One region of the Pseudomonas sp. LBUM1659 genome, then DNA from elsewhere that is predicted to be linked to it. Evidence: predicted binding sites of a transcription regulator. Region 1 holds the regulator's gene; each other region holds the start of a gene.

Region 1 (2,203 bases):
ACCCGATTTCGGTCGGCGACATCAAACAGATCATCTACCATCTCAAGGCCAAGGGCATTGGCGTGCTGATCACTGACCACAACGTCCGTGAAACCCTGGATATCTGCGAAACCGCCTACATCGTCAACGATGGCCAGCTGATCGCCGAAGGCGATGCCGCCACTATCCTGGCCAACGACCTGGTTAAAGAAGTCTATCTGGGCCATGAGTTCCGCCTGTAAGCGTTGAGGTGTCTGGCTAGTCGACTGAGCGCTTATCACAGTAAAAATCAACAGGTTTTTATTGTTACAGCGCTCTAGGCAAACACTTCAGTTTCAGGCATATAATTTGCTTATGTTTGGCGCTCCGGCGCCCTGTAGTGGATGGCGCATGTGCGCCGGCGAATAAGGTGTTAAGCCCCTGCCATGAAACCATCGCTAGTCTTGAGAATGGGCCAGCAGCTGACGATGACACCGCAGCTGCAACAGGCCATCCGCCTGCTCCAATTGTCGACCCTGGACCTGCAACAGGAAATCCAGGAGGCCCTGGAGTCCAATCCGATGCTCGAACGCCAGGAAGAGGGCGACGACTTCGACAACGCCGACCCCTTGGCCGACAAAGCCGAGCTGCAACCCAACGCCGACATTCAGGAACCCTCCTACCAGGAAACCGCCCCCACGGTGGACAACCTCGAGGAAGGTGACTGGAACGAGCGCATTCCCAATGAACTGCCGGTCGATACTGCATGGGAAGACGTTTACCAGACCAGCGCCAGCAGCCTGCCGAGCAACGATGACGACGAATGGGATTTCACTACTCGCACATCGGCCGGCGAGAGCCTGCAAAGCCACCTGTTGTGGCAACTGAACCTGGCACCGATGTCCGACACCGATCGCCTGATCGCCGTGACTCTGATCGACTGCATCAACAATCAGGGCTATCTGGATGAAACTCTCGAGGAAATCCTCGAAGCCTTCGATCCGGAACTGGACATCGAACTCGACGAAATCGAAGCCGTCCTGCACCGCATCCAGCAATTCGAGCCGGCCGGTATCGGCGCTCGTAACCTGGGCGAATGCCTGCTGCTGCAATTGCGCCAATTGCCAGCCAATACGCCTTGGCTCGCCGAAGCCAAGCGCCTGGTCAGCGACTACATCGATTTGCTCGGCAGCCGCGACTACTCCCAGCTGATGCGCCGGATGAAGATCAAGGAAGATGAACTGCGCCAGGTCATCGAACTGGTCCAGAGCCTCAACCCGCGCCCCGGCTCGCAGATCGAATCCAGCGAAGCCGAATACGTCGTTCCCGACGTTATCGTGCGCAAGGACAACGAACGCTGGCTGGTGGAACTGAATCAGGAATCAGTGCCACGACTGCGGGTCAACGCCCAATACGCCGGATTTGTACGACGCGCCGACACCAGCGCCGACAACACCTTCATGCGCAATCAGTTGCAAGAAGCCCGCTGGTTCATCAAGAGCCTGCAAAGCCGTAACGAAACACTGATGAAAGTTGCCACCCAGATCGTCGAGCATCAGCGCGGCTTCCTGGAATACGGCGACGAAGCCATGAAACCACTGGTCCTGCATGACATTGCCGAAGCAGTGGGCATGCACGAATCGACGATTTCACGGGTGACCACGCAAAAATTCATGCATACCCCACGGGGTATTTATGAGCTGAAATACTTTTTTTCCAGCCACGTCAGCACCTCCGAAGGCGGTGAATGCTCGTCCACAGCGATCCGCGCGATCATCAAAAAGCTGGTTGCCGCGGAAAATCAGAAAAAGCCGTTGAGTGACAGCAAGATCGCTGGTTTACTGGAGGCACAAGGCATTCAGGTGGCTCGCCGCACCGTCGCCAAGTACCGCGAGTCCCTCGGGATCGCGCCTTCGAGCGAACGCAAGCGGTTGATGTAGAGCCACGCCACAGCGTTCCAGTGGTAGATCATTTGATCTACCGCTTTATGCACTGGCAACGAAGGAGAAGCTGTATGCAAGTCAACATCAGTGGACACCAACTGGAAGTGACCGAACCCCTGCGCGCCTACATCGGCGAAAAACTCGAACGATTAGAGCGGCATTTCGACAAGATCACCAACGTGCAGGTCACGATGACGGTCGAGAAGCTGAAGCAGAAAATCGAAGCCACCCTGCATATTCCCGGCAATGAAGTGGTCGCCAACGCGGAACATACCGATATGTACGCGGCGATCGACTCACTG
Region 2 (2,203 bases), 620 kb from region 1:
TGTACGAAGGTACGAACCTTGATTTCTTCTTCGCTTTTCAGGGCGATGTAAGCGTCGATGAAGTCGTCGCTGAAAACGCCGCCTTTGGTCAGGAACGCACGACCTTTGTCCAGCTCTTCCAGGGCTTCTTTCAGGCTGCCGCAAACTTGTGGGATTTCTTTCGCCTCTTCAGGCGGCAGGTCGTACAGGTTTTTGTCAGCAGCATCGCCTGGGTGGGTCTTGTTCTGGATACCGTCCAGGCCGGCCATTACCAAGGCTGCGAAGGCCAGGTACGGGTTGGCTGCTGGATCCGGGAAGCGGGCTTCGATACGGCGAGCGCGAGGGCTGGACACGTAAGGAATACGGATCGAAGCGGAACGGTTGCGAGCCGAGTAGGCAAGCATTACTGGAGCTTCGAAACCTGGGACCAGACGCTTGTAGGAGTTGGTCGACGGGTTGGTGAAGCCGTTCAGGGCCTTACCGTGCTTGATGATGCCGCCGATGAAGTACAGAGCGGTGTCGGACAGGCCGGCATAGCCTTCGCCAGCAAAGGTGTTCTTGCCATCTTTGGCGATGGACAGGTGAACGTGCATACCCGAACCGTTGTCGCCGTACAGAGGCTTAGGCATGAAGGTCGCGGTGCGGCCGTAAGCGACAGCCACGTTGTGTACGCAGTACTTCAGGGTCTGAACTTCGTCAGCCTTGGCGACCAGGGTGTTGAACTTCACACCGATTTCGTTCTGGCCGGCAGTCGCCACTTCGTGGTGGTGAACTTCGATGACCAGGCCCATTTCTTCCATGGCGTTGCACATGGAGGTACGGATTTCGTGGTCGTGGTCAAACGGTGGAACCGGGAAGTAACCGCCTTTGATACCTGGACGGTGGCCATGGTTGCCGCCTTCGATGTCCTGGTCGGACATCCACGAGCCTTGTTCGGAGAAGATTTTGAACATCGAGCCGGAGATGTCGGACTTGAACTTCACCTGATCGAAGATGAAGAACTCAGGCTCTGGACCTACGAATACGGTGTCGCCGATACCGGTCGACTTCAGGTATTCCTCGGCACGCTTGGCGATCGCACGTGGGTCGCGGTCGTAGCCTTGCATGGTCGACGGCTCGATGACGTCGCACACGATGATCAACGTTGGGTCTTCGGTGAACGGGTCGAGAACGGCGGTGCTGTCGTCTGGCAGCAGGATCATGTCGGAGGCTTCGATGCCTTTCCAGCCAGCGATGGAGGAGCCGTCGAACATTTTGCCTTCTTCGAAGAAAGCGTCATCCAGCGCGTCGCGAGCCGGCATGGTCACGTGGTGCTGAGTGCCTTTGGTGTCCGTGAAGCGCAGATCAATCCATTTGACGTCATGATCTTTGATGAGTTGAACCGACTTCGACATAGTGTCCTCCGGGTGGCTTCGGGCTTAGTAGTGGATGCCCTTAGAATGTGGGTGATGCCGGCGCGAATACTCTGCCAAGGCAACCTGCCTCACAAGGGAGCAAATTGCATGCCAGTGCCCCACCATGGGTTTTTTGCTCCAATTTCATGCTTATAAAGGTACAAACGGTCATTAGGCGGAAATTCTCGCCCTACAATGTGGCGTTAAAATCCGGAAATGACCTGTTTTGGTGCGCGCAAAACCTTCTGAACATTAACTGGTTAAACCTTGAGCAATTTCCGCTATAATCCGCGCCCCCCTTTTTCGGCTGGCCCAGCGCGCGCTGTTTTCATGAAACTAATCGTAAAAGTCTTCCCCGAGATCACCATCAAGAGCCGCCCGGTACGGATGCGTTTCATCCGTCAATTGGCTAAAAACATCCGCACCGTGCTCCGCGACCTGGACCCGGCCGTGGTGGTGAACGGTGTGTGGGACAATCTCGAACTGGAAACCCGCGTCAGCGAGCCGAAAGCCCTGAAAGAGATGACCGAGCGCCTGAGCTGCATGCCGGGCATTGCGCATTTCCTGCAGGTCGATGAATACCCGTTGGGCGATTTCGACGACATCGTCGCCAAGTGCAAGCAGCACTTCGGTGATTCACTGGCCGGGAAGATCTTCTCGGTGCGCTGCAAGCGCGCAGGCAAGCACGAATTCAGCTCGATGGATGTCGAAAAATATGTCGGCAGCCAACTGCGTCGTCAGTGTGGTGCCGCCGGAATCTCGCTCAAAGAGCCGGAAATCGAAGTTCGCATCGAAATTCGCGACAAACGGTTGTTCGTAATCCACAGCCA
Region 3 (2,203 bases), 1.3 Mb from region 1:
ATCCCACAACAGGCCGCCGTTACCGGACCAGACCATGTGCGCAATCGGTGCATAAACCAGGGTGAACCACACGCCCATGAAGATCAGCATGGCGGAGAACTTCATCCGCTCGGCGAAGGCACCGACGATCAACGCTGGAGTAATGATGGCGAAGGTCATCTGGAAGGTGACGAACACCGCCTCAGGGAACAGCGCCGCAGGCCCCGTCAGGCTGGCTGGCGTGATGCCGGCGAGGAACGCCTTGCCCATGCCACCGAAGAACGAGTTGAAGTTGACGACGCCCTGCTCCATGCCGGTGGTGTCGAACGCGATGCTGTAGCCATAAATGACCCACAGGACGCTGATCAGACCGGTAATGGCGAAGCACTGCATCATCACGGAAAGAATGTTTTTGGACCGAACCATGCCGCCGTAGAACAGCGCGAGGCCGGGAATGGTCATGAACAGCACGAGGGCTGTCGAGGTCATCATCCAGGCGGTGTCGCCGGAGTTGAGGACTGGGGCCGCCACTTCGTCTGCCGCCATGGCCAGGCTGGGCATTACGAGGGACAACAGGGCTCCTAGCCCTGCGAATTTACGCAGAGTCATATTGTTTTCTCCTGGGGCGTTGGGTTTGTGGCGGCTTTAAATCGCGTCGGTATCGGTTTCGCCGGTACGGATGCGAATCGCCTGTTCCAGATTGACCACGAAGATCTTGCCGTCACCGATCTTGCCGGTGTTGGCCGCCTTGGTTATCGCCTCGATAACCCGATCCAGATCCTTGTCGTCAATGGCGACATCGATCTTCACCTTGGGCAGAAAATCGACCACGTATTCCGCGCCGCGATACAGCTCGGTGTGACCCTTCTGCCGACCGAAGCCTTTGACTTCAGTAACAGTAATGCCCTGCACGCCGATCTCGGACAGCGACTCGCGCACGTCGTCCAGTTTGAACGGCTTGATGATGGCAGTGACTAGCTTCATGAAAACTCTCTCCCGAATTGGTGGACTTGCCCCAGGAAAACAAACCCGTCTCAAGTCTAAGCGCAGTGCCTGGCTTTGTAACGCATCGTCGGCCTTGAATGCCCGTCCGATCCCAGCTAACCACCCCGTACGAAACACTTCCCCCGTTTCGCCTGGCGCACTGCATTCGTCACAGCGACTGCATCAGTGCATGGGTTGATAGTCACTAAGCAGAAAGCTTGCCATCTCGCCAAAAACCTCTGAATTCAATCCCTTGGCCAATGCAGCAAGCCAGCCTGCGTGATTACCCGAGACCTAGCGCACAACAACAGTGCGCTGCCGTCCGTCCCCATGCGCGAAAAGCGTGCGCCGGCTACCCGCCGGAATTGACTATAGACACTGCGTGATACACTGTAAGCGCTCCATAAAACCCACCTAGTCAAAGGTGGGCGGTGCGGTTAGCTATGAGATTGGGGTGCGCAGTTCCAAGGTAGCAGGGCTTCGTAATCTTCCACCGAAGCCGCCATTGGCAGGCGCTCAAGTGCGTGGCGCAGCCACGCATAGGGCTCTTGGCCGTTGGCTTTAGCAGTCTCGACCAAGCTGTAAAGTTGAGCGCTAGCCGTCGCCCCTTTTGGCGTGTCGCTAAACAACCAGTTTTTTCTTCCGATAACGAACGGCCGTATTGCACGTTCTGCGGCGTTGTTGTCGATGGGCAAGTAACCTTCCTCGACGTACCGCTCGAGTTTGTTCCAGTTGTTTGCCAAGTAGCTGACGGCTTTGCCCAATGCGTTCTGTGTAGTCACGTACGGCAGCGTCTTTAGCATCCAGTCTTTCAGTTGACTCAGCACGCTGGCGCTCAACTCCTGGCGGCCTCTTTTCCGCGCCTCATCACCACTCCGTTTGTAGGCGATCTCGATGCCATATAGTTTGCTGATCAACTTCAATGCGATGTCGGCCCGTCCTGTCTTGCCCTTGGGCTGTACTTTTTGCGCTTCGACAAATTTACGCCGTGCGTGAGCCCAACACCCTAAACGTTCAACTCCGGCCTGTGCTCCCAGCGCGTTGTAACCCGCGTAATCGTCAGTCATGACGTAGCCGCGATAACCTTCGAGCAGGCGCGACGGCACCTCCTGCGCTCGGCTGGTGGAGTAGTCGAAAAGGATCACCGGTTTGTCTGGCGGGCCGCCGGTTTGCACCCACATCCAGGACTGACTGCTCGGCTCTCGGTCAGGCTCTTTCAACACCTGTACGCGTGTTTCAT

The links. Region 1 encodes sigma-54, which starts transcription at its own class of promoters, with help from an activator protein. Its sites were predicted from a motif close to ANTGGCATNNANNTTGCTNT; they were not measured.
Region 2: glnA (type I glutamate--ammonia ligase) is a predicted target of sigma-54. The motif match lies at 1,470-1,489, and genes of this name have one in related genera.
Region 3: glnK (P-II family nitrogen regulator) is a predicted target of sigma-54. The motif match lies at 1,170-1,189, and genes of this name have one in related genera.

What each region holds. Positions count from the first base shown of each region.
Region 1 is NZ_CP166797.1:986,722-988,924, reverse strand. It holds gene lptB (LPS export ABC transporter ATP-binding protein) at 1-221, shown strand, start outside; gene ACA048_RS04335 (RNA polymerase factor sigma-54) at 405-1,898, shown strand; gene hpf (ribosome hibernation-promoting factor, HPF/YfiA family) at 1,973-2,203, shown strand, end outside.
Region 2 is NZ_CP166797.1:365,877-368,079, forward strand. It holds gene glnA (type I glutamate--ammonia ligase) at 1-1,373, opposite strand, end outside; gene thiI (tRNA uracil 4-sulfurtransferase ThiI) at 1,704-2,203, shown strand, end outside.
Region 3 is NZ_CP166797.1:6,223,979-6,226,181, forward strand. It holds gene ACA048_RS28490 (ammonium transporter) at 1-588, opposite strand, end outside; gene glnK (P-II family nitrogen regulator) at 625-963, opposite strand; gene tnpC (IS66 family transposase) at 1,401-2,203, opposite strand, start outside.